Regions from separate parts of the Spartinivicinus ruber genome, predicted to be linked through region 3. Evidence: predicted binding sites of a transcription regulator. Region 3 holds the regulator's gene; each other region holds the start of a gene.
The links. The regulator LexA, encoded in region 3, represses DNA repair genes until DNA is damaged. The targets are predictions, from matches to a motif close to TACTGTNTANNTANACAGTA.
Positions count from the first base shown of each region.

Region 1: G4Y78_RS28135 (LexA family protein) is a predicted target of LexA. The motif match lies at 1,592-1,611, and genes of this name have one in related genera.
Region 2: ruvC (crossover junction endodeoxyribonuclease RuvC) is a predicted target of LexA. The motif match lies at 3,788-3,807, and genes of this name have one in related genera.
Region 4: G4Y78_RS02790 (SdrD B-like domain-containing protein) is a predicted target of LexA. The motif match lies at 5,934-5,953, and genes of this name have one in related genera.

Region 1 covers NZ_CP048878.1:6,237,761-6,245,868, forward strand. The annotation lists gene G4Y78_RS28125 (N-acetylmuramoyl-L-alanine amidase) at 1-252, opposite strand, end outside; gene G4Y78_RS28130 (hypothetical protein) at 764-1,363, shown strand; gene G4Y78_RS28135 (LexA family protein) at 1,625-2,059, shown strand; gene G4Y78_RS28140 (hypothetical protein) at 2,101-2,544, shown strand; gene egtD (L-histidine N(alpha)-methyltransferase) at 2,572-3,522, opposite strand; gene egtB (ergothioneine biosynthesis protein EgtB) at 3,536-4,816, opposite strand; gene G4Y78_RS28155 (zinc ABC transporter substrate-binding protein) at 4,962-5,930, opposite strand; gene G4Y78_RS28160 (Fur family transcriptional regulator) at 6,140-6,634, shown strand; gene znuC (zinc ABC transporter ATP-binding protein ZnuC) at 6,654-7,391, shown strand; gene G4Y78_RS28170 (iron chelate uptake ABC transporter family permease subunit) at 7,450-8,108, shown strand, end outside.
Region 2 covers NZ_CP048878.1:2,223,470-2,231,577, forward strand. The annotation lists gene G4Y78_RS10470 (FmdB family zinc ribbon protein) at 401-676, shown strand; gene aspS (aspartate--tRNA ligase) at 811-2,583, shown strand; gene G4Y78_RS10480 (YebC/PmpR family DNA-binding transcriptional regulator) at 2,694-3,431, shown strand; gene ruvC (crossover junction endodeoxyribonuclease RuvC) at 3,837-4,355, shown strand; gene ruvA (Holliday junction branch migration protein RuvA) at 4,439-5,044, shown strand; gene ruvB (Holliday junction branch migration DNA helicase RuvB) at 5,185-6,195, shown strand; gene ybgC (tol-pal system-associated acyl-CoA thioesterase) at 6,336-6,740, shown strand; gene tolQ (protein TolQ) at 6,847-7,524, shown strand; gene tolR (protein TolR) at 7,530-7,964, shown strand; gene tolA (cell envelope integrity protein TolA) at 7,982-8,108, shown strand, end outside.
Region 3 covers NZ_CP048878.1:2,878,121-2,886,228, forward strand. The annotation lists gene G4Y78_RS13655 (glycerate kinase) at 1-867, shown strand, start outside; gene G4Y78_RS13660 (oxidoreductase) at 871-1,902, shown strand; gene G4Y78_RS13665 (SulA-like leucine-rich domain-containing protein) at 1,941-2,399, opposite strand; gene lexA (transcriptional repressor LexA) at 2,714-3,310, opposite strand; gene G4Y78_RS13675 (TetR/AcrR family transcriptional regulator) at 3,686-4,342, shown strand; gene G4Y78_RS13680 (L,D-transpeptidase) at 4,376-4,855, shown strand; gene nagZ (beta-N-acetylhexosaminidase) at 4,887-5,894, shown strand; gene G4Y78_RS13690 (mechanosensitive ion channel family protein) at 5,954-7,051, shown strand; gene G4Y78_RS13695 (S-methyl-5'-thioinosine phosphorylase) at 7,054-7,788, shown strand; gene G4Y78_RS13700 (DUF5062 family protein) at 7,838-8,104, opposite strand.
Region 4 covers NZ_CP048878.1:600,661-608,768, forward strand. The annotation lists gene G4Y78_RS30930 (AlbA family DNA-binding domain-containing protein) at 1-454, opposite strand, end outside; gene G4Y78_RS02770 (restriction endonuclease subunit S) at 455-1,672, opposite strand; gene G4Y78_RS02775 (PDDEXK nuclease domain-containing protein) at 1,730-2,788, opposite strand; gene G4Y78_RS02780 (type I restriction-modification system subunit M) at 2,846-4,366, opposite strand; gene ahr (NADPH-dependent aldehyde reductase Ahr) at 4,748-5,749, shown strand; gene G4Y78_RS02790 (SdrD B-like domain-containing protein) at 6,170-6,535, shown strand; gene G4Y78_RS02795 (PEP-CTERM sorting domain-containing protein) at 6,880-7,578, shown strand; gene argH (argininosuccinate lyase) at 7,656-8,108, opposite strand, start outside.

The DNA of each region.
Region 1 (8,108 bases), 3.0 Mb from region 3:
AGCATGCCAAGCTCGTTGCGATTCATCTACCAACTTAAAGGTACGTAAGTCAGGGAAAGGATAGCTAGAATCCTCTAAACAAGGTAGAAGATAGTGAGCGCTCACATTAGTGGTGAGCGCAGCCACTGCCTCGACAAAATTAATTGCAGTATAGTGAACCACCAGAAAACGTATACGACTGTTATAACTTAGTGAACGGTAGGAAGAGTCGTCGATAACTAGCAATATGCCCCCTTTGTTTATTGCTATCACAAGTATCCCCTTGAGTATACAAGGTTGGAGGCTACATAGACCAGTAGTCAAATCCAAGCAAGAGATACACATTTTTAGGTGTAGAAATGAAGCGATATATACTCACAGCAAAGAGTATAGGACTGTAAAGACACTTAACTTGTTACTCACTCAATGTAAAATATATGGCTTTTATTAAAGTACACTATTTAGCTATAAAAAATGATTTTTTAATAACATTTATGATGATTTAAAGTACAAGTATCAATAGATAATTTTAATTGACCAATCAGTTATACTCACCTGAATTATTTTTTTTATAAATGTTTTACTAGAAACCTCATGAATTCAAAACAAATGCTTGATTTAAATGCTTTTTTATTTAAAAGTTATTAATGAATAATATGAGTTAAATCACATTTTATTAATAATTAGTTAACAAATCAGAAATAAGAACGTTTCCCAATGTTACCGATATAGTGTTTAATTTGTAACACAAGTTTCTTTTAATGGCAGGAAGCAGGGTGAATGTATGGTTAGCTATACGGACGTCGACAACAAAGACTTAGTATGGGATCTAAATCATATTTTTAATCGCAAAAAGGCAATCGACTTTTTTAAACTGATTGCAGATTGCTTTTGCGTGTACAGTCCAACAGTTTCAAAACTGTACTCAAACTATGAGGTTATAACACCAAATAACTACAACAGTGGTTTGGTGATACTTCCCAATTTTTATTGCTTTCATGATACTTTCAATCATATTGATGAAAGTGCTATTCGCCCTACTAATATTATGCTCGTGGCGAATACAGTGAATAAAACCAAAAAGCTGTATATGGTGCTACCAATTAAGCAACAGCAAAAGATCTACCCTTTAGGCCAAGGCCTAGAAGTGCTTAACAGCTTCCTTAAGAATAAAGGACATCAGTTCTTGCCTGTATTAGTAAACGGCGACTTGAGAGAGTTTCGTGCCCAAAGCCCTTGCTTGCACTTAAACTTATTAATGTTGGACAAGCTAGAGAACCTTTCTGAGTTTCAGAAGCAAGACATAGCAGAAACGATCCATAACCGTGTTGATTCACTCTATAATCTGGCTAACCACGTACAAGGGCATATGCAAACTGCCTGATCATAAATAACCTGCCGTTGAAATTTGAACAAATGCCACATAAACCTATGTGGCTTTTTTTTATCCAGCCAGTGCTCCTTTCCTAACTACCTATAACTAACACCAAAAAGATCGTGGTTAATAACTAACTTCATAATTGTTAAAGCTCATTTCATTAAAATAAAAAGCTATCAGAATCTTTTATAAGATAGAAATTAATAATTGCCTTAACCAGATTTTCGATTAATATACTGTATATAAATACAGTATATGGTTATCATCATGCACGTCACTCAGCTATTTACGGCTAAGCAGATTCAGCCAACAGAGAAAGTACCATTGCTCAGTAATCACTCAGCATTTGGAGACCCATTTCCCATAAACAACCATGCTGAGGCCAAGATCAATCTTCATGAGTTTATAGTGAAAGATCCATTGGCCACTTTTTTTGTTCAGGTTGAGGGGGAACCTATGCTAGAAGTAAGGATTCGCTCAGGTGACCTTTTGATGGTGGATCGCTCTTTAACACCTCAAAATGGCAGCACTGTCATTGCAGAGCTAGAAAAAAAAGAGTTAACAGTCAAAGAAATACAACTGACTAAAAATAAAGCTTGGCTAATCACTCGCAACCCACAGACTAAACCAATTAATATTACAGGGTATGTAGACAATGTTGTTTGGGGAGTAGTTGTACACCGTATACACAGTTGTCAATAAAATTAATTAAGAAAATTTTTCTAGTAATTTTTACGGGAATTATGATGGACAAATATTGTCATTACCATTCACACTTTTTTATTCACCGTTCACAATTTATCCCTCTATTAGAAGCTTTATGTTATCAGCGTAGTGATATTACCTATGACAACCAACAGCCATTTATCATGGATGAGTTTAAGCAATCTGGTTTTTCTGTAGAGTTTGATAAAAATGGAAATATTAATCAAATAGTTCTATCTGAAACACCAGAAGGTGACTTGGATGATTTAATCACCCCAATAGCCACCTATGTTGAATCAGGCAGTTTTATTGAGTTAATTGTAAATGCCGAAGATAACAAACTAAAAAACTCGATATTAATCGAACGTTGGCAGTTTAATGGGCACAGAGCAGTAAAAGAATACTACCCAGTCGTACTTACTCCTGCTTGCTCTACTAAACACTGTAATACACATAACAAACAGATATCAGCCGCTGCTTAGTCATGGACTATTAGTCGTTTAAAATAGTTATTCTACATAAAAAATAGCAAACCATTGCTTGTCATCAACCCAACGTTGAGTACAAGCTAAACCAGCACTACTTGCTAGGCTAATGAAGTCTGCAGTTGTATATTTGTAAGAATTTTCAGTATGAATTGATTCATTTTTAGCTAGACGAATTTTTTTGTTATTAATAGTAATAATCTGGTCGATCAAGCTTACTAGATGCATCTCAATGCGACTTTTTTCATTGTTAAAAAAAGCTTTATGAGAAAATAGTTCAGGGTTAAAATTAGCATTAACAAGCTTATTTAGATGCAGCAGAGCATTTTTATTAAACTTGGCTGTCACTCCTTGGCTGTCGTTATAAGCTTTATTCAAAATTTCGACTGGCTTAACTAAGTCTATGCCAATAATTAGAGCACTATCATCACCCAACTGTTGTTTTAGCCTTTGCAAAAATAATTTAGCTTCTTCTGGCTCAAAATTACCTAAACTAGAGCCAGGAAAAAAACCTACTTTATGGGTGTACTCGGTATTTGGCAGGCTTAATTGTTGACTGTAGTCTAAACAAGCAGCATGTACTTCTAACCAAGGATAATCATTAGCCAGCTTTTGTGCTGAATCGAGTAAGTGAGCACGGGATATATCCAATGGCATGTAAGCCTTTGGTTGTACAGCTTCTAACAAAACTCTGATTTTTTCACTACTACCACTACCATATTCGACTAATAAAGTGTGGTTACCAACTGCCTGAGCAATGGCTTCAGAATATTTTTTTAATATACTGAGTTCAGTTCTTGTTACATAGTAATCAGGTAATTGGGTAATCCTATCAAATAGTTGAGATCCCACTTTATCATAGAAATATTTTGGTTTTATTCTTTTAGGAGAGGCAGTTAAATCTTGTAAAATTTCTTCATTGGTATCATTAGCAGCGGCTAAACGATCATAGAAAAAAACAGTATTAGTAGACATATTTTTTAGTCCTTTAATTTGCTAATCTGATGCCAGTCATTTGCCACCGGTCTTTAGGATAAAAAAAGTTACGGTAACTTGGTCTAATGTGGTCATGAGGAGTCAAGCATGACCCACCGCGTAACACCATTTGGTTACACATAAATTTACCGTTGTATTCACCCACTTCATCTATAAATGGTTTAAACTTAGGATAAGGTAAATAAGCTGATAAGGTCCATTGCCAGCAATGATTAAATAAATGATTGATTTCATAAGTGTTAGTATGAGGCAATGGATGATAAGGGGAATTCGGTAAAACATCCGCTAGGTGGCTGTATCGTTTTGCTACAAACTCCCACTCTTGTTCTGTAGGCAAGCGATATCCTGCCCAGCGAGCATAGGCATCAGCTTCATAATAACTAATATGACATACCGGACTTTGCATATTAAGTGGCATACTGCCGTATAAAGTAAATTCATACCATTCACGATTTTTTTGATACCAGTATAGTGGCTTATTAACACCGCTCCGACAAATACACTCCCAACCATCAGCCAGCCAAAACTCGGGGTTTTGGTAACCCTTGTCTTCAATAAATGCTAAGTATTCATGATTCAATACCAGACGATTTGCCAAGGAAAATGGCTGTACCAATATTTCATGAGGTGGTTTTTCATTATCAAAACTAAAGCCTTTATCTTCATAACCGATGGTGGTTTTCCCTCCAGGAAACTCAATAAACTTCAACTCTGGACTGGTAAGTTTATGATTTATTTTCGGTAACTTAGTTTGATAACGTGGCAGTAGAGGATTCTGAAAAAAATTATATTTTAAATCGGTTAGTATCAACTCCTGGTGCTGTTGTTCATGATGAATACCAAGTGCCAATCTGAATAGTAACCACTCTCGCTGATGATCAGAAAGCTTACTGTTATGCTTAAGTAATGTTTTTATTTTTTCATCAACATGCTCTCGGTATCTGTAAACAGTATCTACAGTTGGTCTGGAAAGTAAATGTCGGTTTCGCCTGATAAAGGGCTTACCTATGCCGTTATAGTAGGAATTAAACAAATGATGAAAGGCTGGATGAAATGGTTTGAAGTTGTCTTCCAACTTGGCGAGGATAAAGGTTTCAAAAAACCAGGTTGTATGAGCTAAATGCCACTTAACTGGACTTGTTTCAACTACAGCTTGTAAATTATAGTCATCCAGCTCTAAGGGCTCACATAATACCCAAGTGTGAGCTCGACAGCTTTGGTATTTTTCCTGGTAACTGTCTAGCTTTTCGACAACTGCCGACCTATGCGTCACATGCTTTTCCTTTGCTTTCGTTTGATGATAAAAAATTTTATTCAAACTTAAAGGGTAGCAATAGATTATTGGCGTGATGTTACAGTTTATTGAAGGAAGCTAACCTGAGTATTTCACCGAATATCAATGATTCTGGATATTCAGACTAACCTGTTGTCGATAGACAATAATACAAACTGCCCACCAAACTTTGCAGATAATTAACATAACCATTTTGAGTTACCACTTGTTCAATAGCAAGTGGGTCTAAAATGGCTTTTTTAATAGGGAGACCTTGGGTTAATTTAGTTAAAATTCTGGGCGAGAACTGTGGCTCAAGAAATAAACAAGCTTTACCCGCAGACGACAGCTTTTTTCTTAGCTGGATGATATGGCGTGTGCTAGATAGTTGATCAGGGGTTGTTGTGACATTATCAATAATATTGAGCTGATAGTGTTCAGCTAATAAGCCATAAGCATCATGTAAGACAAAAAAACCTTTGTGATTAACAGTTGAAAGTAACTGTTGATTATCAATATCTACTTTGTGTAACTGTCCAGCAAATTGAGTCAAGTTAGCTTGCCATTGATTACGATAGTTAGGGTATAGCTCTGATAAGGTGTTAGTGATTGTTTGTGCGGCACGTAATGCCTGTTTTGGATCTAACCATATATGCAATTTGCTCTCAAAACTATGATTGTGATGATCATGCTGCTGACTTATGGGAGCAAGCCCTACTACTGAATTATCAAGATCCATTAAGGATACTGTGGGCTGACTTAGAGAACGTTTTGCTAACGGCTTTTGTAAAAACATTTCCATTTGAGGCCCAACCCAAAACACCACATCTGCTTGACGAATTTTGGTAAGATCAGACGGCTTAAGCGCATAATGATGTGGGGAAGCAGAAGTGGGAACTAAAACTTCTGGTGTGGTTATATCACCAGTAATTGCTTTAGCAATGAGCTGGAGAGGTTTTACCGACACTAAAATATTGACTGGTGATGTGCTAACTTGAGTTACTTGTTCAGCACCAAACGCAGCTACTTGCCAAACCAAGCCAAGAATAGTGAGGCAGATAACTGTAAACCGTCGGGTAAAACAGGCTACTAATTGCTTAAAGGTGTTGAACAAGATCCTAGCTCCATACCACAAATAACAAGCCATCAGCTGAATTGTTTGTACTTGGTGCAACCATCATTTGCAAAGCATTCATTAGTTACAATGCTCAACTTTTACGGTGTACAAGACTTATGTTTAAGCTTTGCCACAGTTTTTAAATTGTTTAAGCATTTATATGAAATGTTATACTATAACGTTAATTAGACAATAACTTGGTCACTATGTCTAGATCTGATAAACAAACTTTACTGCTTAACCCTCACGATCATGGCCAGTGTATTGAAGATGCCCTGTTACGCGCCGATGAACTTTGCAAGAAGAGTGGTGTTAAGTTAACTGAGTTACGCCGCCAAGTTCTGGAGCTAGTATGGCAAAGTCATAAGCCACTCGGTGCTTATGATATATTGGCTTTGCTCTCAGATCAGTCGGGTAAAAAAGCAGCGCCTCCTACAGTCTATAGGGCACTAGACTTTCTGCAGGAGCAAGGCTTAGTACACCGAATAAGCTCCTTGAATGCCTTCATTGGTTGCCCTATGCCTGAACATCAACACCAGAGTTTCTTTTTGATTTGTCGTAATTGCGCCATAACTATGGAGATCAATAGCGATACCCTAGCCAAAGAACTCAGTATTTTTGCACATCAAGCAGGCTTTACAGTGGAAAATGAAACCGTTGAAGTTGTAGGGTTATGCCCTAACTGTCAATCATCGCAGTGAGTATCTGGTTAATTAATCTATGACCAAATTACTTGTTTCGCTAACAAATATTGGTGTTAGCTTTCAACAGCGACAAGTGTTGCAAAGTGTCAATTTAGAGTTGCACCAAGGGGAAATCGTTACCCTGATTGGCCCTAATGGCGCAGGTAAAACTACCTTAGTCAAACTGGTATTAGGGTTACTGGCACCTGATCGCGGTGAACGATTTCAACAGCATAATCTGCGAATTGGTTATATGCCACAACGACTGCATATTGAGCCAACGTTTCCCCTTACAGTAGAACGCTTTCTTGCACTGGCAGGGCATTACTCTATCCCAGAAATTAAAGCTGCTCTAGCACGAGTAGGAGTTTCACGACTGCAGAAAAGCCCTGTTCAAAAAGTCTCTGGTGGAGAGATGCAGCGAATCTTGCTGGCGCGAGCTTTATTACGCAAGCCTCAATTGTTAGTGCTGGATGAGCCTGTTCAAGGTGTAGATATTAGTGGCCAGAAAGAGCTGTATCGATTGATTCAATCAATTCGTAACGAGATAGACTGTGGCGTTTTAATGGTCTCTCATGATTTACATTTAGTAATGGCGGCCACTGATCGAGTTGTATGTTTAAATCGCCACATTTGTTGTTCTGGCTCACCTTCACAAATAAGTAATCATCCAGAATATTTAGCACTTTTTGGAGAGCCTGAAGAAGAACTGGCTGTATATACCCACCATCATGACCATCAACATGGCGTGGATGGAAAAGTCATCAGCCAATAAAAAATCTCAAGCAAGTAGTTTGTTAAGATCCTAACAATATTAAGTAACAGTAAGTTATATGGTTGATTTTTTTTGGTTATTAAGTGATGCCTTGCTGGCAGGCATTGGCGTAGCAGTAGTGGCTGGGCCTTTAGGGTCATTTATTGTGTGGCGTCGAATGGCTTATTTCGGCGACACCTTAGCTCACTCTGCATTACTAGGAGTAGCTCTTGGTTTTTTATTGCAAGTTAACCTTACCTTGGCAGTGATAATAGTATGTGTATTGCTGGCTATTTTATTGGTTTCCTTACAGCAAAAGCACATGATTGCTTCCGATACATTATTGGGGATTTTGGCACATACCTCATTATCTTTAGGGCTAGTCACGATCAGCCTGATGGATAGCACAGAAATTAGTGACAACTTAATGGGCTATTTATTTGGAGAACTTCTAGCAGCAACCACAACCGATATTGTCTGGATATTTGCTGGTGGAGGACTTGTCCTAGTAGTGCTTTATTTACTATGGAAGCCCTTTCTGGCGATTACGGTAGATGAAGATTTAGCAAAAGTAGAAGGTTTGCCGGTAGCTTGGTTGCGTTTAGCCTTAATGCTGCTAATTGCACTGGTAATTGCTGTAGCCATGAAAATAGTGGGTATGTTACTAATAACATCGCTGATGATTATTCCAGCTGCAACCGCTCAACGTTTTGCCAATACCCCTGAATCGATGGCTGT
Region 2 (8,108 bases), 650 kb from region 3:
TTAATTTTCAAGAATAATTATTAAAAAAATATTAAATTGGGTGCAAGTTGTTTTAATTTTTATGCATCTAATTCATAACTTAATGTAAAAAATCATATTTAACTACTGGTATAGGATATACCCAGTGTGCGCAATGAGTGGCTTTATTGCGCTTTTGGTTAATGTACAACACTTGCATCATGTTTGAATTAGTTATAGCAGTAGGTTTTGTGTTTGTAAAAATTAACTTCCGCTCTATAGGTGATTGAACAGTGTTCAGTTAGAAAGTTGTAGTGACGCTTTCCTTGAGTAGTTTTTCCTTTGTAGTGCTGCCCATTTCCTCTTTGGTTAGGCTATAATGGCGCTCTTTTGTGAGTTGATTGTAATGTAGGTTAAGTAGTTATGATGAGGATGGTCGTTTATGCCTATTTATGAGTACCTCTGTGACCAATGCGAGAATACCCATGAGGTCATTCAGAAAATTAGCGATGATCCACTAAAAACTTGCCCGCAGTGTGGTGAAGATGCGCTCAAAAAGCTACTGTCTGCCCCTGCTTTTCGGTTAAAAGGTTCTGGCTGGTATGAAACAGACTTTAAAACCGGTACTAAAAAGAACTTAGTGGACTCAGGTAGCAGCAAGTCAGCATCTACTGAGAAAAAAGCAACTTCAACTCCAGCAGCAACTGGAAGTAATTAAGTAACAAGCAACTGGTTGTTACTAATTAGTACGGTAAGCTGGTATTAAGCAAGAAAGCGCTTTACAAGTGCTAGCCACTAAACAAGTAGCTTTCTTGCTAATCCCACGAATAATTTGTAGATAGGGTATTACCAATGCGCAGCCATTATTGTGGCGAACTAAACACCTCGTTTATTGATCAAGAAGTAACTTTATGCGGCTGGGTGCATCGCCGTCGTGACCATGGCGGTGTCATTTTCCTGGATTTGCGTGACCGTAATGGCGTCACTCAAGTAGTATTTGATCCAGATACGCAAGATGCTTTTAATTTAGCTGATAAAGTACGTAATGAATTTGTTATCCAAGTAACTGGTCGGGTTAGGCATCGTCCTGAAGGTACTGTTAACCCTGATATGAAGACCGGTGAAGTTGAGGTGTTAGGTAGTGCCTTAGAAATCCTGAATACTGCGGCAACGCCTCCATTTCAGTTAGATGAACATGTTCAGGTGGGGGAAGATATTCGTTTGAAATATCGATACCTGGATTTGCGTCGCCCAGAAATGCTCGAAAAGCTACAAGTAAGAGCCAGGCTCACTTCTATTATTCGGCATTATCTTGAGTCGAACGGTTTTATGGATATTGAAACCCCTATTTTGACTCGTGCTACACCTGAAGGGGCTAGGGACTATCTGGTTCCCAGTCGTACCCATCCAGGCGAGTTTTTTGCGTTGCCTCAGTCACCACAACTGTTTAAGCAGTTACTGATGATGGCAGGGATGGATCGCTATTACCAGATTGCCAAATGTTTCCGTGACGAAGACTTAAGAGCTGATCGTCAGCCAGAATTTACCCAGGTGGATATTGAAACCTCTTTTATGGATGAATATGCCATTATGGGAATGGCAGAAGGTTTAGTACGTCAGGTGTTTGATGATTTGTTGGGTGTTCAGTTAGGTGACTTTCCAAGAATGACTTATCAGGAGGCCATGCAACGGTTTGGCAGTGATAAGCCAGATTTGCGGATTCCACTAGAGCTGGTTGATATCGATCAACTGGTTAAAGATGCAGAGTTTAAAGTATTTAATGGCCCTGCCAATGATGCGAAAGGCCGGGTTGTTGCACTTCGCTTACCCAATGGCGCTAACCTGCTGACTCGTAAGCAAATTGATGATTATGGTAAATATGTCGGTATCTATGGGGCTAAAGGGTTAGCCTGGATTAAAGTCAATGACCTCAGCCAAGGAGTGGAAGGGCTACAATCCCCCATAGTCAAGCATATCGAGTCACAAGTGATGGCGGTAATGGAAGCTGTAGGCGCTGAAAATGGCGATATTGTTTTCTTTGGTGCAGACAGAGCCAAAGTGGTTAACGAGGCGATGGGGGCATTACGATTAAAACTAGGTGAAGACTTAAATCTTTACACTAAAGAGTGGGCTCCGTTATGGGTGGTTGACTTCCCTATGTTCGAAGACGCCAGTGAAGGTAATTTAACACCACTACACCATCCATTTACTGCACCAGCATGCTCTGTTAAAGAGCTTCAAGAACACCCGGAACAAGCATTGTCCAGAGCTTATGATATGGTGTTGAACGGTTGTGAGCTTGGAGGTGGTTCAATTCGTATTCACCAACAAGATATGCAGCAAGTAGTGTTTAATATTTTGGGCATTAGTGAAGTGGAAGCTGAAGAGAAGTTTGGCTTTTTATTATCTGCTTTGAAATATGGTTGCCCACCGCATGGTGGTTTGGCGTTTGGTTTGGACCGTCTGGTGATGTTATTGACGGGTGCAAACTCGATTCGCGAAGTTATTGCTTTTCCTAAAACCCAAAGTGCTGCCTGTTTGTTAACAGATGCGCCAGGAGAAGTGGATAGTAAACAGCTTCGTGAGTTAAATATCAGACTCCGTAAGTCAACTGCTGCAGAATAATTATTTGAACAACATTTGAAGGGTTAGTTGGATACCAGCTAACCCTTTTTAACTCATTAGATTGAAGAAAAATCTATCTCTCTTAGATTTAATCTTAGCGAGGAAGAATTATGGCAGGTCATAGTAAGTGGGCCAATATTAAACACCGTAAAGCTGCTCAAGATGCCAAGCGGGGAAAGGTTTTTACTAAAATCATCCGGGAATTGGTTGTTGCAGCAAAGCAGGGTGGTCCAATACCTGAAGATAACCCTCGGCTGCGTGCAACAATGGATAAAGCACTGGCAGCCAATATGACCAGAGACACCATTGATCGAGCCATTGCTCGTGGTGCTGGTACCAATGAAGCTGACAACATGGAAGAGCTTACCTATGAAGGTTATGCCTCAGGTGGTGTGGCAGTGCTCGTTGAAGTGATGACGGATAATCGCAATAGAACTGTGGCAGAAGTGCGTCATGCTTTCAGTAAGCATGGTGGGAATCTTGGTACTGATGGTTCGGTTGCTTATTTATTTTCAAAAAAAGGGCAGTTCAGTTTTGCTCCTGGTACTGATGAAGAACAATTAATGGAAGTCAGTCTTGAGTCTGGTGCTGAGGATGTGATTGCCAATGATGATGGGTCAACTGATGTTATTACTGATCCTTCTGATTTTGGCCAGGTTAAAGATGCTTTAGTCGCTGCAGGTTTGGAGCCTGCTAATGCTGAAGTGACAATGATTGCTTCTACTATGGCGGAACTTGATAATGAACAAGCAGAAAAAGTTATCAAGTTGATTGATCGGTTAGAAGATCTGGACGACGTGCAAAATGTTTATACTAATGCAGACTTCCCTGCAGAGGCATTGGAATAACGGGTATATCTTTGCTTTTTGAATATTTGAAGTAGATCAATAGACTACGATTATTTATTCAGCGGCCACTAACAGTCTAGTGGCCGTTCTTGTTTTTGAATCCATTAAGCTTGATAGTTGCTAAGCAACTAACCACCAACCTAATAACATTAGCAAAAACAGTAAGCCAACTGTGGCTGATATTTTGAGTAGTAACCAGGATGATTCCATCTTTATTTTACTTATTGTCAGTTACAGTATAAGCCTACGCTTAAAATGGCATGTAAGGTACAGGTTTTTAGTAACTAACGTTGCTACTTTGTAACTGTCTAGCCATTACTCTGTAAGAGGTGGCTCAAAATAAAATTGGCTTCAAGTTATGTATAAGTGTACAGTGTTATTAAAATAGCCTTTTTTTAACGTAATATGAGCCTTATTCTTGGTATTGACCCCGGTTCGAGAGTAACTGGGTATGGCATAATCAATCAGTTGGGTAGTCGTTGTGAATATGTGACCAGTGGCTGTATTCGCACCAGTGGTGAGCTGCTTCCAGAAAGGCTATCGCAAATCTTTCAAGGTATTTCCACTATTATTGAACAGTTTGCTCCACAGCAAGTGGGGGTGGAGCAAGTGTTTATGGCTCGAAATGCTGATTCAGCATTAAAGTTAGGGCAGGCGAGAGGTGCTGCTATAGTGGCTGCAGTTAACCATGCCTTGCCAGTATCTGAATATTCAGCACGACAAATTAAACAGTCTGTGGTTGGTAAAGGTAGTGCAGAAAAAAGTCAGGTGCAGCATATGGTACAACAGTTGTTGTGCTTGAATCGTTGTCCACCCAGTGATGCTGCAGATGCGCTGGCGGTTGCTCTCTGTCATGCCCATACCCAGCAAGGCTTGATTAAAATTGTCGGCGCTCGTAGTGTCCGTCGGCGTCGAATCCGTTAGTAGGGCATCTAAATGCTTGCTCCACATCTGTTAAGGCTGGATACATTAATAGTGTACGAAATAGTCAATGAGAATATTGAGTAATGATTGGTCGAATTAACGGGATTTTACTGGAAAAGCAACCACCGCACTTGTTGATTGATGTCCAAGGGGTGGCTTATGAAGTAGATGCACCCATGACAACGTTTTATCAGTTGCCAGAAGTCGGGCAGTCTGTCGTGCTTCATACTCACTTTGTAGTAAGAGAAGATGCTCAACAGTTGTATGGTTTTGCTGCCAGGCAGGAAAGAGAGTTATTTCGGATACTGATTAAAGTGAATGGCGTAGGGCCTAAGCTGGCTCTCACTATATTGTCTGGTATGAGTTCTGAAAGTTTTGTGCGAACGGTTCAGGATAATGACGTTGCAAGCTTGGTTAAACTGCCTGGGGTTGGCAAAAAAACAGCTGAACGTTTGCTGGTTGAGATGCGTGATAAGTTGGCAAGTTGGCTGCCTGCTGATGCAGATGTGACTTCAAATACTAGTCAACAAATCTCAATACCGGCTGCCAGTCATTTGGATGATGCGATTAGTGCATTGGTAGCATTGGGCTATAAACCTCAGCAAGCGGCTAAAACAATCAAAGCGCTCCCCGACCAGGAGTTGCCCCGTGAAGAATTAATTCGTCAAGCGTTAAAAGCGATGGTTTAACAGCTCATTTATTACAATAAAGCAGCATGTGACAATATTAAGTTGTAATAAACTGGGCGAGAATCGCTTTAGTAAAAGACTTTATTAGTAAAAAGTAGCGGCGAACCAGCTAGGCTGACAAAACAGGTAACCTATAGACGATGATTGAAGCTGATCGTTTAATCACTACTACTTCAAACCCTATAGAAGAAAAGCAAGATCGTGCGATTCGCCCGAAAAGTTTGGCAGACTATATCGGCCAAGCGTCTGTGCGTGAGCAAATGAGTATATTTATCGAAGCGGCTAAAAGGCGTAGCGAGGCGTTGGATCATACCCTGATTTTTGGGCCACCAGGGCTGGGAAAAACCACCTTAGCCAATATTTTGGCTAACGAAATGGGGGGGCAAATAAAAACTACCTCAGGGCCAGTGCTAGAAAAAGCGGGAGACTTAGCTGCTATGCTCACCAATTTGGAGGCAGGTGATGTGTTATTTGTCGATGAAATTCATCGCTTAAGCCCTGTGGTTGAAGAAGTCTTATACCCTGCAATGGAAGACTATCAGCTGGATATTATGATTGGCGAAGGACCTGCAGCACGTTCTATTAAGCTTGATTTGCCTCCTTTTACTTTAGTTGGTGCTACGACCCGTGCAGGTTTGTTGACCTCTCCTTTACGCGACCGTTTTGGTATTGTTCAGCGGTTGGAATTTTACTCTGTAGAACATTTAGCCATTATTGTTCAGCGTTCTTCAAGGATACTGGGCGTATCCCTTGAAGAAGCAGGGGCAATAGAGATTGCCAAACGATCGCGAGGTACACCGCGAATAGCTAATCGTTTATTAAGGCGAGTGAGGGATTTTGCAGAAGTAAAAGGAACTGGCGTGATTACCCAGCAGATTGCTGATCAGGCTTTAAGTATGCTTGATGTTGATAGTCAAGGCTTTGATCAGATGGATAGACGACTGTTGCTGGCTATGATTGAAAAGTTTTCTGGTGGCCCGGTAGGTGTGGATAGTTTGGCAGCTGCCATTAGTGAGGAGAGGGATACTATTGAAGATGTACTGGAGCCCTATTTAATTCAACAAGGTTTTATTATGCGCACGCCAAGAGGTCGAGTGGTTACCGAACGGGCCTATCTTCACTTCGGGCTTTCAGTGCCCGAGCAGTCTTGATCTAGCTGCTTGCTGATCAACTCAATAAAATGCTCCAGCCCTATTTTTGAAAACACTATGAATCTTGTATGATTTGCTAGTACTGCGCTTCTGTTTATAGGGTGTGGCTCTCGTTGGATTTTTATTTGAGGAAACCGTGTGTGAATAATTTTGCTATTCACTGTCGAGTATATTATGAGGACACTGATGCTGGTGGAATTGTTTATTACGTAAACTATTTGAAGTTTATGGAGCGGGCGCGTACTGACTTATTGCGTAGCCTAGATATTGAGCAGCACTCGCTTCTCGAACAAAATGTGATGTTTGTTGTCCATAGTTCATCAATAAACTATCGCAGCCCAGCTAGGTTGGATGATGAATTAAAAGTGACAGCAGTTGTAAAAAAGATGACAAAAGTAGCTATTATTTTTATACAACAAGTAGTTAATTGTCGGACAAATACATTGTGCTGTGAAGCTGAAGTAAAAGTGGCCTGTGTGTCGCCAATTAATATGAGGCCAACAATGATTCCAACCAGTTTGCAACAAAAAATACAATTACTCTAGGTAATTTCACGAAAACATGTAAAGAGAGGTGGTATGATCGGCCTTTCGCCTGGTGAGGCTGTGTCACCGTACATAAAATAGCTTGAGGGTAAGTATTGTGGCAGAAATGTCAATTTGGTCCTTAATTGCCGGCGCCAGCTGGATTGTACAACTAGTGATGTTGGTACTACTCATGGCATCTATTGTGTCATGGGTCATGATTTTACAACGTGGTTTTTTATTGTCGAATACCAAGCGAAGTGCAATTGCCTTTGAAGATCGGTTCTGGTCAGGTATGGATTTAAGTAAATTATTTCGCCAAGTTACCAATGAACCTGATCCTGATAATGGTATGGAGCATTTGTTTAGAGCAGGCTTTAAAGAGTTTACTCGACTACGTCAGGACTCTAATGCTGATCCTGATGCAGTAATGGAAGGTACTCAGCGTGCCATGCGAGTGGCGCTGGCAAGAGAGCAAGAGCGCTTAGAGCAAAATCTTCCCTTCCTTGCAACGGTAGGCTCAATTAGTCCTTATATTGGGCTATTTGGTACAGTTATTGGGATTATGAACTCATTCCGAGGTTTAGCCAACCAAACCCAAGCAACTTTAGCAACGGTGGCGCCAGGTATTTCAGAAGCATTGGTTGCAACAGCAATGGGGCTATTAGCTGCTATCCCTGCAGTGGTTGCATACAACAAATATTCTGCAAAGGTAGATCAGTTATTAAATAGCTATGACACTTTTTCTGATGAGTTTTCCAGTATTTTACATCGCAAAGTACACACCCGATCTAGGCAGGGATAACCATAATGGCTGTTAAACGTATTCGGCGAAAGCCGATGTCTGAAATCAACGTAGTGCCTTATATTGATGTGATGTTGGTGCTTTTGATTGTGTTTATGGTGGCTGCTCCTATGTTAACGCAGGGTGTGAATGTGGATTTGCCTAAGACAGATGCAAAGCCTCTTGATGTTAAGGAGGATGAAGAAGCAATTGTTGTGTCGGTTAAACCCGATGGTACTTATTATATCAATATTGGTAAGGACCAGGAGCAAGCTGTTTCCTTAGAAAAAATACAAAAGCAAGTTGCCAAAATAATGAAGGTTAAACCTAACCGCTTAGTGTTAATCAAAGGTGATCAGCAGGTTGACTATGGCACAGTGGTTCAAGCCATGGCTGCTTTACAAGCAGCTGGTGTGCCTAATGTTGGCTTGATTACAGATCCTCAAGAACAAACTGGTTAAATTAAGAAGTTATTGTTGTGAGATTGCCTAACGGTTATACCTTACCTGCTACGATAGCTATTGTGCTTCATATTACTGCTATATTAGCTGTAGTAAATATTTGGCAGAAAGAGCATCAGCCGCCTATTAAAGCAACACCGGATT
Region 3 (8,108 bases):
GCTGAGGCTGTGGGTTTGGCGAAAGTACCAGTTCAGCAACGTAACCCGTTAAAAGCCACCAGTTATGGTATAGGAGAACTGATTATTGAAGCACTGAATGCCGGTGCTAAACAATTTATCCTCGGTCTAGGCGGAAGCGCCACCAATGATGGAGGGGCTGGTATGTTGCAGGCGTTAGGTGCAAGATTATTAAATACCGCAGGGGATGTAATTTCGCTAGGTGCAGAAGGGCTGGCTAATTTACAACAGATTGACTTTAACTCCTTAGATAGCAGGCTAGAAAATGTTGAATTTAAAGTCGCTTGTGATGTAGATAACCAATTATTAGGCCCTACAGGTGCTACCTATACCTATGGTCCTCAAAAGGGTGCTGATGAGCCTATGCTGCAACAGTTGGAAAACCATTTAAGCCATTTTGCTAAAGTCATGCAACAAGCACTCAATCGGGATATTGCTTCAACACCGGGATCGGGTGCTGCTGGTGGTTTAGGCGCTACTTTATTAGGGGGATTTAATGCCCAGTTAGAAAGTGGTGTTGATATTGTGTTAGATACTATTCAACTGGAAACTTATTTATCTGACGCGGACCTAGTGATCACTGGCGAAGGAAAAATAGACAGCCAGACTATTTATGGTAAAACGCCGATTGGTGTTGCTAAACGGGCTAAACAATATAATTGTTGTGTAATAGCATTAGCAGGTAGCATGGGAGCTGGCTACCAAGCGGTTTATCAGCAAGGGATTGATGCAGTATTTAGTGTGGTACCAGGGGTAATGAATTTAACTGATGCTTTAAAAACTGCCGCACAGAATATTGAAGACACTGCATTTAATATTGCCAAAATTGTTAAAAGTTTTAAGGTTTGATAGATGATAAAAACAGGTATTATCGGTTATGGTTTTTCTGCTCAGACTTTTCACTTGCCTTTTATTAACTATTTAAAGGAGTTTGAATTAACAGCTATCAGCTCAAGTAAAAGAGAACAAGTATTAGCCGATAACCCTGATATTCAGGTTTATGATACAGCCGAACAATTAATTCAAGACGATACAATCCAGTTGGTGATTATTACTTCACCTAATGATACCCATTATGAATTCGCTAAGCTGGCATTACTCAGTAATAAACATGTTATTGTTGAGAAACCCTTTGTTACGCGAGTAGAACAAGGGGAAGAATTAATTTCACTAGCAAAAACAAAAGAACTGATACTGTCGACTTATCACAATCGTCGCTGGGACGGTGACTTTTTAACCATAAAACAATTAATCGATTCGAAAGCACTGGGTGAAATACGTTTATTTGAATCTCACTTTGACCGGTTTAGGCCAATCGTACGACAACGCTGGCGCGAACAAGCAGGTGAAGGGACGGGGATTTGGTATGATTTAGGTCCTCATCTGATAGATCAAGCGTTATGTTTATTTGGCTGGCCGATGGCACTGACTGCATGTTGTCGAAGGTTAAGGGAAAACTCACCAACCACTGATTATTTCCATGTTCAATTGCATTATCCTAATCATGAAGTGGTGTTACGCTCCAGCCCATTTTCTGCAGGGCCTGGGTTGCGTTTTCAATTAGAGGGAACCAAAGGTAGTTTTGTAAAGTATGGCCTTGATCCACAAGAAGAACAGCTAAAACAAGGGCTTTCGCCTCAGCATGAAAATTGGGCAAATGAAGCAGAAAAAAATTATGGGACCTTGTTTCAAGAAAATGGGGAAAGTATTCATCCCACGCAAGCAGGAGGATACCAGCATTATTTTGCTAACATTTCAGACGCAATTTTGCAAAATAAAACAGTGGCTGTAACTGCGCAGCAAGCGTTAGCAGTAATTAAAATAATTCAGTTGGCTGAACAGAGCAGCAAGACCGGTCAAACGATTTCATTGGTTGGTAAATAATCTTCTTATCTTGTAAGTAGCGCAAAATAATAGGCTGGTTAACGTTGTCTAATATTAATAACATGGCAGTTACCCTTTTTTGCTGCAATCTCTAAAGCCGATAAGGTAGCTTCGTCCAACACCGGTAACCAGCTAACTACCGTATGACTTTTACCTAGAGATAAAGCCTGTAAAGTTAGGTCCTTAATAGAGCCTTCATTGGTTGCTGTTAGAAATAAAACCTGTTTGTTATTAATGTATGCATCCTGTAGCCACTTCAAGGTAAGCTTGTGGTACTGCTTTGAGCAGACAACCGTTAGCCAGCGCTGCTTTTCATGATGACTTAGCTGGGCCAACATAGGTGGAATAAACGATGTCAGTGGTACGCGAGCAGAAGATAAAATAATTTCTGTAATATGAGTAAAGCCGCTGTGACTCGTTGATAGAGGAAAGTGAGGTGGCTGACTAGGTGTACTACAGTTGGGCTTGGAATCATTTTCATTGCCACTGTACTCCATGAGATTAATTCCTATTATCATGTTCGCTAATTATGGCTGGAGTGTATCACTGACAAAAAATTTATATCTTTGGCCTAATTCACTGTGTTTACCATATTGGAGTAGATTGTGGATCAGAGTTGATGAAAATGTGCAAAACTGCAGAATAAGTCGCAACAAGTTAATTGTGCATGGTTTATTGGCAGCTTAATTGAAGCGATGAAGGAGTTGAAAAAATAAAGAGTTGCGAAAACAGTTAGATATGACTAACTAAAAGCTAACATCGTTAAAAACTCTTTTGCCTCTCCTCATAGGGGAGAGGCGTTGGTAGCATCTTAGTGTCTTATTACCCCAACACTAATGCCTTCGATAGTAAAGTTTCCGTCGTGCAAATCCACTTCAATGGTGTTGAATTCGTTATTTTCCGGGTGGAGTAATACAACATCACCTTTGCGCTCAAACCGTTTGACAGTGACTTCATCTTCGATTCTAGCCACCACAATTTGACCATTATGTACATCGGATGTTTTATGTACTGCCAATAGGTCACCATCAAGAATACCGCAGTCTTTCATGCTCATCCCTTTTACTGTTAAAAAATAATCAGCTTGGGGCTTGAAAAAGTTGGCGGGTATCTGGCAGTAGTTGTCTATATTCTGTTCGGCTAAAATTGGAAAGCCAGCAGCTACTTGACCCACCACTGGGATGCCTTGCTGGGTTTCGTTAGGGATGCGAATGCCACGAGATGTGCCTGCAATAATTTCAATAGCGCCTTTGCGGGCAAGGGCTTTGAGGTGTTCTTCCGCAGCGTTTGCTGAACGAAACCCTAGCTGTCGGGCAATTTCTGCTCGGGTGGGTGGGAAACCCGTATCTTCGATATGGTCTTTAATAAATTGAAAAATCTCAGCCTGTCGGGCTGTTAGTTTAGCCATTGAGATGGCTCCTTATACGCATTTGGATTTTTGCTGTTTTATATGCTTCAGCTTATCTAATAATGCTTTAGATAATTGCAGGCTAACACTGCTGCTGTGATTTTATACAGTTACTGTGATTATATCCAGTTTTGCCTATCCTTCAATAGTTTTCAAGTACCTTGTTGTTTTTTATCAGGGTGTTTCCTTACTTTGTAGCGTTCAATATCACTTGCAGGAAAAGGGAAAGCCTGCTTGACTTGTATACGTATTAAACGTATGTTCAAAACGTTTGAAGATTATAACAGGCCCTAGCCCAAATATTTCTCAGCTTTTACGACAAGTTTTGATGAGGGTAGGGGGCTAAGGTTTTTAATTAATTATTTTAAATTTGTTATGGCACAATCAGAAACTGTTGAACGAATATTAGATGCTGCAGAGGCTTTATTTGCAGAAAAGGGGTTTGCCGAAACGTCATTACGGACTATTACCAGTAAAGCTGGAGTAAACTTAGCGGCAGTGAATTATCATTTTGGCTCTAAAAAGGCGCTCATTCAGGCTGTATTTGCACGTTTCTTGGAGCCTTTTTGTAAAAAACTCACTTTGAAGCTTAATGAATTTGAAGCATCATTAGCCGATCGTCAACCCACTCCAGAACAGCTGCTTAATCTGCTATTTCAGCAAATACTCTCTGTAGAAGCTCGAGGCAAGAATGACCTATCGGTGTTTATGCGCTTGCTAGGACTAGCTTTTAGCCAGTCTCAAGGACATCTACGCAAATACCTTGAACAAGTATATGGAGATGTGTTTCGCCGTTTTGTTAGTTTGGTCGTGCAAGCATCACCAGATTTACCACCTGTAGAAATTTTCTGGCGTGTTAATTTTATGGTTGGTTCAGTGGCATTTACTATGTCTGGATTAGATGCTTTACGGGATATTGCTGAAAGTGAATACAACGAGCATACCTCTGTACCTGCGGTTATGAAACGACTGGTGCCGTTTTTAGCTCAAGGCATGAAAGCTGATTTGCCTGCTACCAGCCTAGAGGTTTAATCGTTTATTTTACATGCGTGTGTACGGTGAGTGATGCCTGTTATTTATGTTTCCATTGCCGAACAAACCCTTAAATTGTTTGATGATAATCAACTGATTAAACAATACCCGATTTCTACAGCGGCGAATGGAACTGGCCAGCAGCAAGGCAGCTTTCAAACCCCGTTGGGCCGACACCTTGTTCGAGCTAAGATCGGTGCTAACTGCCCATTAAATGCTGTATTTGTTGGGCGACGATTTACAGGGGAAGTCTATGATGAGAAATTAGCCAGTCAGTTTCCCCAGCGCGATTGGATTTTAACCCGTATTTTATGGTTAAGTGGACAGGAACCTGGTTATAACCGCTTGGGGAAAGTGGACTCAATGCGACGGTATATTTATATCCATGGTACCCCTGACACAGAACCAATGGGAATACCCGCCTCCCACGGTTGTATTCGGATGCGTAATAATGCAGTTATTGAACTATTTGAGCGTATGCCAGTATATACACAAGTGATAATTGAGCCTTAATTTCAGTAAACAATAAACATTGGTAAATCCTATGCCAGGTCAGGTAATTGTTGATTTAGCAGGAATATCGCTAACGGATGACGAGCGTTGGTTGTTAAACCAGCCTGCGGTTACTGGGGTGATTTTATTTGCCCGTAATGTGGTAGATCGCCAGCAGGTATTAACATTATTGGAATCAATCCGAGCAGTACGGCAAGATTTATTAATTACGGTTGATCAGGAAGGGGGGCGGGTACAACGGTTGGTTAATGGTTATACCAAACTACCCGCTGCCTGTCGGCTAGGGGAGCACTATCAACATAATCCAGTTGAAGCCTGTCAATTAGCAGAAGATTTAGGCTGGTTAATGGCCAGTGAGGTGATTGCCTCAGGCATAGATTTAAGCTTTGCACCCGTTTTAGATTTAGGTTTACCCATCAGTCAGGTGATTGGTTCTCGTGCATTTGCAGAGCAGCCTAAGACCGTTGCTGAATTAGCCTGCAACTATTGTGTAGGGATGAAACAAGCAGGAATGGCAACAGTCGGTAAGCATTACCCAGGGCATGGCAGTGTAGCGGCAGATACCCATCATGATATTGCCTGTGATGATCGGCCCTTTACCGAAATAGAGCAAGCTGACCTGCTGCCATTTACTGCACTAATTAAGCAACAGTTGTTAGATGGGATTATGCCTGCGCATGTTTTATATCCACAAGTGGCAGAAGAGCCTGCTGGTTTTTCTCGTTATTGGCTACAAACGGTGTTGCGAGAGTCTTTGAATTTTAAGGGTATTATTTTTAGTGACGATTTAACCATGCACGCTGCGAGTCAGGCGGGTGATTATCCATCACGTGCATTAGCAGCGCTTGAAGCGGGCTGTCAGTTATTGTTAGTGTGTAATAATGTGGCAGGAGCAAAAGCGGTGGTTGCCGAACTGAATAATCATTTGACAACAGATGTTAATATTGAACCATTAAAAGGGAATGCAAAACTTAACTGGCAGAAATTAGAGGAGCATCCCCGTCGGTTAGCAATCCACGAAAAACTAAAAACACTGTAATAATCGATAAATAATGTAGAATAGGCGGAACCTTAATTAACAATCAGAGCTATTAATTCATGGAAAAGTGGTTGGACTTTTTAAATTTTGCTAAGGGGCAAGATGCTTGGGTTTATCAGGTTTTTATTGTTGTATTTTTAACTTTACTTGCCAACTTTATTGCCCGTCGCTTGCTTGCTCGTTTACACCAACAATTGACTAAAACCCGTACTATTTGGGATGAAACTGTTGTTGACTCAGCACAAAAACCGTTAGCGGCTTTAATTTGGGTGATTGGTTTTAGCTGGGCAGCTGAAATTGTGCATAAAGTGTCGGATGCGGTGATTTTTCAAGCCATTGATCCAATACGTGAAACTTTGATTATTGCCCTTATAGTTTGGTTTTTTATTCGCTTGATAAAAGCAGTAGAAGAACAGTTAATTACTCCCCGAGAAGGTAAAAAACAGGCAGATCCCACCACCGTTCATGCCATCGGTAAGCTACTGCGAGCAGCAGTGATTATTACTGGAGCATTGGTTATATTGCAATCATTGGGATATAGCATTTCTGGTGTATTAGCATTTGGAGGTATTGGTGGTGTTGCAGTGGGTTTTGCAGCCAAAGACTTGCTGGCTAACTTCTTTGGTGGGTTGATGATTTATTTAGACCAGCCTTTTAAAGTGGGAGATTGGATTCGCTCACCAGACAAAGAAATAGAAGGCACAGTAGAATATATTGGCTGGCGGTTGACGCATATTCGAACCTTTGACAAACGGCCGTTATATATTCCTAATGCAACCTTTGCCAATATTTCGGTAGAAAATCCTTCCCGGATGCTTAATCGACGTATTTATGAAACGATTGGTTTACGCTATGACGATGCGGAAAAAATAAAACCAATTATTAGTGAGGTAAAAGCTTACTTAATTAAGCATCCAGAAATTGATACTAATCAAACCTTGATTGTTAACTTTAATAGCTTTGGGGCTTCTTCACTAGACTTCTTTATTTATTGTTTTACCAAAACTATTAATTGGATACGGTTCCATGAAATTAAGGAGGAGGTATTGCTCGATATTATGGAAATTATTACCAAGCATGGTGCTGAAATAGCCTTCCCAACCCGTACCTTGCATGTAGAGCCAGTTAATATTCAGCAATCAGTAGCCAACTCTTAAGTATGCCAAATATTGCTATTATCGGTGGAACAGGGTTAACACAGTTAGCAGGATTAACCCTTACCGAACAAAAATCAGTTGAAACCCCTTATGGAACTCCGTCAGCACCTATTAGAATAGGCCAACTTGCTGAGCAGGAGATAGCTTTTTTAGCCAGGCATGGTGATCCTCATCAACTAGCACCGCATCAGGTCAATTATCGGGCGAATATATTTGCCTTAAAAACACTAGGGGTAAAGGCTATCTATGCAGTTAATGCCGTAGGTGCAATAAACTCAACAATGCCCCCTGCACATGTCGTTATCCCTGATCAAATTATTGACTATAGCTATGGGCGGGAACATACGTTTTGTGATGAGGATCGTTCAGTAGAGCATATTGATTTTACTTATCCCTACGCAGATACATTGCGCAAAGCGTTAATAATAGCAGCTGAACAAAAAGGCATTAGTTGTACGAAGAGTGGCGTGTATGGTTGCACCCAGGGACCACGGTTGGAAACCAAGGCTGAAATTGATCGGTTGGAGCGAGATGGGGTTGATATTGTAGGGATGACGGGTATGCCAGAGGCAGCATTAGCTAGAGAGCTAGGGCTGGAATATGCGTCAATTGCCTTAGTGGTCAATATGGCGGCAGGTCGCTCAGCAGGTATTATTACCATGGATGATATTAAGCAGGCCCTGGAAGAGGGAATAGTAAAAGTATTGGCTATTTTGTCCCAAGCAATAGCTCATTAACCTTTGTTTGTAACCAGTTGTATATCAGTTACTGTCCAATTGTTGCACTTTATTCCTCTTTTAATAGTGGGTGGTCTTTTGGTAGTTGACGGGAAATCCATAAAGCCAACTTATGGCGCATATTGGGTTCTGTTTCCTTACCTTTAGCCAATGGTTGGACCAAGTTATCATGCACTAATAAACGGTAAATAAAAGTGACTTTCACTTTTTGCGGGTCAGACTCTTCCACTTGGCCGACGCCCCGTTTTTTTGCATAAATAGCCCCAACCCGCAGGGCTTCCTTTACCAGGCCTGCTTCATTTTTGAGTTTTTTCATATTG
Region 4 (8,108 bases), 2.3 Mb from region 3:
ATTGTTGAGAGCATTCATAGTCGCTATTTAAGCCTCGGCGCCAAACCCCCGTTTTACGCTTGTTTTTACTGCCATACTTGCTAATAAAAGCACAAGGTTTGGCAGCTGGGTCTAGCTCAGGTACAAAAACACCAATCACCAGTTTTCCTTCAATAGTGGTATGCTGGCTTTGGACTGGTATAGTACTATCAAACTGGGTACGACAGTTGCCCTGTAATTCGTTTAGTAATTTATCGGTGTCAGTAACACCTGTTACCCAATAATTGTCGTGTGTTTCATCTGGCTCTGAAATACCCAGTAATAAAAAGCCACCGCCCAAGCCAGGCTCATTGGCGAATGCACAAACCGTTTGCATAATAGAGTCGCCAATATGCGTGGCGCGTTTCGCCTCGATGCGAGGGTGTTCATCCAGCGCTAATAATTCTTGATAAACCTCCTCCACCGACCAATCCATTTAAGCAACCTTCAACTCGTCAACGTTAACTCGGCGTTTACCGGTTAGTAATTGTTGCATTAAGGCTTTTTTCTCTTGCTTTAAGCAATCGAGCTTTTGTTGTAGAGTTTCAATTTCTTTGTCAGCGGTTGAGAGTATGCTGGCGATTTTTTGTTGTTCTGGTAACGGTGGTAGTGATAGCCTTATTTTGGATAATGTACCTAGATAGACTCCAGCTTGTGCAGTTGAATTAGACTTTCGTTGAAGAAGCTTTTGAAAAAAGAGTGAGCTAAAAATTTGTTTAACGAAACTTGTACAATACTTATCTTTAAACCTCAAAATAGCGACACTCCTTTGTAAAGTAAATTGTCTAGTGGTATTCACAATAGCAGTTCTACCTAATGTTCCAACAACTGTTAGTAATAGGTCACCCATCTGGATTTGATATTTTGAATGAATCTTTTTAAAATCTTCCTCTGATATTAGAGGTGCATCTTCAAAATTTAATTTGTGAGATTTTGTTATATTGACTGCCGACAACATGGGAATGCCTTGCTCATATCTTTGGTGTGTACTATGAGTACCGTCTTTAAGCAGGGTAGTTATGTTCTTTATCTCTTCCTCTTTCCACTCCCCACTAAACCCAGGCAAACGCTTTTTACCTGTCAACAACTGCTGCATTAATGCTTTTTTCTGTTGCTTACTATTAGCCAGTAGTTGCTCTGTGGTGGTAATGGCTTTATCCCAGGTGGATAGGATTTTGGCGATTTTTTTTTGTTCGGGTAGGGGGGGAGTTTTAATTAAAAGTGGCTTTAATACTTGCAGGTTTATATTTTTTTGGGCATTTTGAGTAGCTTGGGAGTCTAATTCATGTTTTCTAGTTTCAAGTACTTTGTTTAACCAGTAGGTATTAGCCATATTAGAAAATGGTTGAATAGCTACGACACTATCAGGACAAGCTACGTCAAATGTAGTTATGGCTGTATCACCAATGTTGGCTGCAATTGTTATAAGTATCGTGTTTTTTGAAAATAGCTTGCTAACCTTCAAGCCTTCTTCATTTAAAGTTTGACTGAAGTTTTGTAAGTATGTACCAGTAGAAGAAATATCACCTGTTTGCACAAAGGGTATTTCACCACCGTAATACTTTGGATCATTTCTTGGTCTAGCTGAAAATTTTCCCCGTTCGACTAATGCTAACTTTTCAAGAGGCAATACATCCCAGTCATTAGGCATCATTTTTTATTGTCTCCTGCACATCGTATCCCAAACCTGGCCATTAACTCTATAATTTGCTTACTCTTCACTATTCTTCTCCAACTGCTGTAGAACTAATGCTCTTTCTCTTTCAAGTTCTTGTTTTAACTCTTCTTCAGTAGGAAGGTAGGGTAGGTATTTTGCTGCAAAGAGCTGCTCGCTGTCAGTTAATACGGAGTATTTTACTACCGCTTCACTTTTCTGGCTGCAAAGGATTAAGCCAATGGTGGGATTATCATCATGTCCTTTTTTATGTTGATCATAAATGCGCACATAAGTATCCATTTGCCCTGCGTCTTGGTGGGTGAGTTTTCCCAATTTCAGGTCAATTAATAAAAAACATTTTAATTTAAAATTGTAAAAAACCAGATCAATATAAAAATCTTGATCCTCGGTGCTAATACGTTGTTGACGCTCGACAAAGGCAAAACCTTTACCTAGCTCTAACAGAAATTGCTGCAAATTATTAATTAAGCCTTGCTCAATATCGCTCTCTACATAACGGCCATAGGGTAGGTTTAAAAAGTCCAATACATAAGGGTCGCGTAGGTAGTCTTTCGCGGGAGAGTTTGCCAGCACGGCTGTTTTCTGTTTGGCTTCGTTTTGAACGGCTTCTTGATCTTGACTTGAAAGTAACCGTTCATAGTGCAATACACTGATTTGCCGATCTAGTGCACGAGCACTCCAGTTTTGTCCAATTGCTTCTTGGATATACCACTCTCGGGCTTTCGGGTTATCAATTCTCAACAGACTTCGGTAGTGAGTCCAACTCAATTCGGTACGCACTGCGTTCCAAATTGGAAAGGCTTGATAAAAGGCGCGCATGTTCCGTAAATTTCTTGTATCAAAACCTTTTCCAAATTCCTGGGAAAGCTGCTGTGATAGAGATTGTAGCTGTTGCTTGCCGTAAGATGCACGAGATTGGCCTGCTTGTTCGTGTTCAACAATAAGGCGACCAATATGCCAATAGGTATGTACCATTGCTTGGTTAACTGATCGCTGAATTTGGCTTTTTGCTTGGGCAACTATTTGGCGGATACTCTCAAAGAGGGAACCCTTTCCTTCACTTGTTAGTTTATCATTGTCGGTGGAGGTCATATTACCCCCAGTATTAGTTGCTTCTGTATACTAATGTGGTTGCTGTGCTGTTGTATCCTATACATCATATCCCAACTCCTCCAAATACCCAGCCATTTCCACTTCCAATGCTGCTAATTGAGCCTTTAATTGCTCTCTTTCTTGCCGCACAGAGACTAAATCAATTTCTTCCTCTTCTTCAAAGGTATCGACATAGCGGGGGATATTCAGGTTGTAATCGTTTTCCTGGATTTCTTTTAAACTGGCGACGTAGGCGTATTTATCGACATTTTCGCCACCACGATAGGTGTTAACGATTTTATCGATATTGTCTTGAGTAAGTAGGTTTTGGTTTTTGCCGGCTTTAAATTCTCGGCTGCCATCGATAAACATGACGGAATCATCTTGTTTATCACGAGCAAATAATAAAATAGCCGCTGGTATACCCGTGCCGTAAAATAATTTTTCTGGCAGGCCAATTACGGCATCTAATAAATTTTCGTCAATTAATTGCTTGCGGATTTTCCCTTCACTGCTGCCGCGGAATAATACGCCATGGGGGACTACTACACCCATTCGACCAGTGGTGGGGTTGAGGGTTTCGATCATATGCAGGATAAAGGCATAGTCCCCTTTGGTTTTAGGTGGAATGCCTCGGCGGAACCGGCTGAATTTATCGTGCTCTGCTTCGTCATTCCCCCACTTATCTAGCGAGAAGGGCGGGTTGGCAGTAACAATATCAAACAGCATTAAATTCCCGTTTTTATCCAGCAGCTTGGGGTTGCGGATGGTGTCGCCCCATTCAACTTTGTGGTTGTCTTCACCGTGCAAAAACATGTTCATTTTGGCTAATGACCAGGTTGAGCCAATCGCTTCCTGGCCGTACAGTTCATAGTTTTTGCTGTTGTGGTGCTCTTTTACTTTTCGGCCACATTTCATTAATAACGAGCCGGAACCGCAGGCTGGGTCGCAAATGGTATCGCCGGGCCTTGGGTCCAGCAACTCAGCAATCAGCTCGGATACTTCAGGTGGGGTATAAAACTCACCAGCTTTTTGTCCGCCGCTGGCAGCAAAGTTTTTGATTAAGTATTCGTAGGCATTACCAATGACATCCAGTGAACCGACCCGGCTGGGCTTCAGGTTGAGTTCAGGTTTGGCAAAGTCTTCTAGCAGGTGGCGTAAGATGGTGTTCTTTTGTTTTTCTTCACCGAGCCGGTCAGTGTTAAAAGATATATCCTGGAATACACTCTTACCGGCGTCTTTTAATTTGTTGCCATTCGCTTCTTCAATCGCATGCAGTGCCTGGTCAATGCGCTCACCATTACCAGGCTCGTGGCGGTGTTCCCAGAGTGTGTAAAAGCTGGCGGATTTGGGGAGCACAAAGCGCTCTTGCTTCATTAGCTCTTCAATCAACGCTGGCTCGTCACCATGTTCTTTTTGGTATGCTTCATAATGGTCTTGCCATACATCACTGATGTACTTCAAGAACAGCATAGCCAGAATAAAGTCTTTATAGGTATCGGCACTGATGGTACCTCTGAAGGTATCACAGGCTGCCCATAAGGCCTTGTTGATAGAATCTTGATTGATGGATGTCATACCTATAAACCTAACTTAATATTTAGTTTAGGGTTTTGTATAAAAAATGTTCTATAAAACAGTTGAAGCAATAAAATATGCGCAGACTGCCCTCGGATTATACCAAGTCTATATAACTGCGACACTTTATGTTGTATTCATAAAGAGGTCAAAGCGCTATGGCGTGCTTGTGTTTTCTGGTGGTTAAAGACAGCTGAGTTAAGCTATTAAAATTGAAATCTAACCTTCAATTACTGTTTTTTTTTGCACATAGATTTTATCTAACCTAAAGAAACACTACTTAACAACATTGGTTAAACTGAATGTCATTGTCATAGGTTAAAAATCAAAAGAACTATTTTTAGTGTTTCAAATACATCATAAAATTTTTAAGGACAAACCATGATCAAAGCCTACGCCGCTTTAGAACCGAAAGGTAAATTAACTGAATTTGAATATGACCCTGGTGAGTTGGGGCCTCAGGAAGTTGAGATTGATGTGGATTATTGCGGTATTTGTCACTCAGATTTATCGATGATTAATAATGAATGGGGGTTATCTGAATATCCACTGGTTGCTGGGCATGAAGTGGTTGGTCGGGTTGCTCAAGTGGGTGAGCATGTTACCCATTTACAGGCGGGTCAGTTGGTTGGATTAGGTTGGCATGCTGACTATTGCCAGGCTTGCTCACACTGTAATGCGGGGGATCATAATTTGTGTTTAACCGCTCAAGGCACCATTGTGGGACATCATGGTGGCTTTGCAGATAAGGTGCGGGCTAATGCCAAATGTGTGGTGCCGCTACCAGAAGGTATTGATGTAAAGTCGGCAGGCCCATTGTTTTGCGGTGGCATCACGGTGTTTAATCCATTGGTTCAGTTTGATATTAAACCAACGGATAAGGTGGCGGTAATCGGTATTGGGGGCTTAGGGCATCTAGCTTTGCAGTTTTTGAATGCTTGGGGTTGTGAGGTGACAGCATTTACCTCTAGCGAGCGTAAGGCTGAAGAAGCGAAGTCGCTCGGTGCTCACTATACCCTTAACTCTCGGGATGCAGCAGCCGTTGAGGCTGCTGCGAATTGTTTTGACTATCTTATATCGACGGTCAATGTGAAGCTGGATTGGAATCTTTACTTATCAACTCTTAAGCCCAAAGGACGGCTACATTTTGTAGGGGCTACTCTTGAGCCACTGGATATCAATGTGTTCGGATTGATAATGCAACAACGTTCTATTTCAGGGTCTCCGGTAGGCAGTCCTGGCACTATTGCGAAAATGCTGGAGTTTGCGGCTCAGCATGACATTAAACCAATGGTAGAAATGTATAAATTTGATCAAGTCAATGAAGCTCTGGCCCATTTAGATAGTGGAAAAGCGCGTTATCGAATTGTCTTGGAGAGGTAATAGTTGTTATCTCCAGAGATTTAAGGGCGCCTCTAAAAATCTACTTTTTCTGCGATAGCTGTGTCAGCTCCGTACTCAGGTCCTCATGTATGACTTATACATTGTGGCCCTCCGTGCGGAGCTTCCTTGCTCTCACAAAAAAATCACTATTTTTAGAGGTGCCCTTAAGAGTTACTTAGGAGAAAACTGTGAAGCTTGTCAGTATTTTTTAGGTACTAATACCTACCACTAAGCCTGCTTTTTTCGGTGTTTTGCGCGAATGAAATTGTGTTTTTGAACCGCATCATACTTACCCAATCTACTTTGTTACACGCGTCATACTAATTAGATTAGGTTGTTTGAATATTGATCAGCTCTGGTATCTTATCCACATTGTTTAAGAACTTGAATATTAACTTTCTATTAGCCAGGGTTTGAGCAATGTTGAAAAAAGTAGCTTCAATTTCAGTTTTATTAGGTTTATTTTCCCTTCCTTTTACAGCAGCAGCTGACAATACCGCTATTAAAGATAGTATTTGGAATGATAAAAATGCTAATGGTATTCAAGAAGAAAATGAGCCTGGAATTAACGGCGCTGCTGTTCAATTACTAACTTGTAAATCAAGCAAACCTGTTGCTTCTACTGTGACTGTTTTAAATGGAAATTATCAGTTTACAGGCATTAAACAAGGTAATTATAAAATTCGGTTTGTTTTAAAAAGTGGTACAGAATTTACTTATAATGGCCCGCAAATGGTTGGTGGGGTGAGCAACAAAGTGGTTGTATCTCCTTGGAATGCCTGCTAATAACCAACTGATTTAATATTCATTGCTTCTTACCTGTTGGGGTGGCTGTTGCCACCCCAATCACTAAAATAAAATGCCCTTCCTTCTAACCCAATAACTCTCTTTACTTTCATTTCCTTATAAAAATTATTTGATTGGCGTCATACTTTAGGTGAATAGCCTAGTCGGAAAAGTTTACACTCGGCAGTCACTAAAGTGTTAAAGTACTGTAATTATAGAGAAATTTAGTGCTGGCCTGATACTTGCTACATACCCTGTTCCTTTTTCCTACCTAGTTATTGAAGCTTTTTGGTGGGCTGGAATTTTAAAAAGTAGGTCAATAATTTACTAAGGAGTATTAAGAAGTGAAAATAACTAAAATAGGACTAATCGCTGGCGCACTTACCTTTGTTGGCATGCAGGCTCAGGCTGGTTTAATTAAGATTAATGATCAATATAATGTCGATTCGAATGATTTGGTAGCATCAGTAAGCTATCAGGGTGCTAACTTTGGGGCTGGGCAACATCGAGTGGGTGATGATAATCCACTTTCTGGTACCTATACCTTCTGGCCTCATGGTAATTCCATGAATAAAAATCTTACCTTGACTTATGCAAACCCAATTAAAAACAGAGCAGGGAAGGATGGTGCTATTTTCATGTACCGTCCTAATATTATTTGGGGCGGTACTATTGGCGTAACCATTAATGGAGTTTATCAGGATATTTTTGCTGATAACTTAATTGGTCCTGGGGTAAGTACGGCTAATCAACGTAAAGGGGTTTTTGCTGGCCTATTTGACCTTTCTGATTTTGGTCTTTCCATTGGTGAGAGTATTAATAGCATCCAAATTTCAGCTTCTCGCAAAACTTTTGGAGCTTATAACGGTAGGCTGATTAATGTTGAAATCGGTAATGGCTCTGATGTGCAATTTGCTGGTGCTGGTGGCCTTCATTTTGTTGACCCAGTAAATCCAGTGCCTGTTCCAGGTAGTATTGCTTTATTAGGACTTGGTTTAGGCTTATCTGTGATTAGGTTAAAAAAGCGTAAAAAAACAGCTTAATTTAATCCATTAATTATAGTCTAAATAAAAAAGGGTATACATTGTATACCCTTTTTTTGTTTTATACTGAAGTTATTTTATCTCGACGTTAATGCTTTTCTAGCCCGCTTAACTGCAGCTTTAACCTGCGCTGGTGCTGTTCCACCAATGTGGTTTCGTGCATTGACTGAACCTTCCAGAGTTAGTACATCGAACACATCGTTTTCAATAATATCTGAAAATTGCTGTAACTCTGCCAAGCTCATTTCGGAAAGGTCTTTAGTTTGTGCAATACCATAAGCAACGGCTTTACCTACCACTTCGTGGGCATCGCGGAAGGGCATTTGCTTTTTCACCAAATAATCGGCTAAATCAGTTGCAGTGGAAAAACCACGTTTTGCGGCTTCATACATATTGGCTTTGTTCGCTTTTATGGCAGGCACCATATCAGCATAGGCACGTAAACAGCCTTTTAAGTTATCCACAGTATCAAAGAGTGGCTCTTTGTCTTCTTGATTATCTTTGTTATAGGCTAATGGTTGAGATTTCAT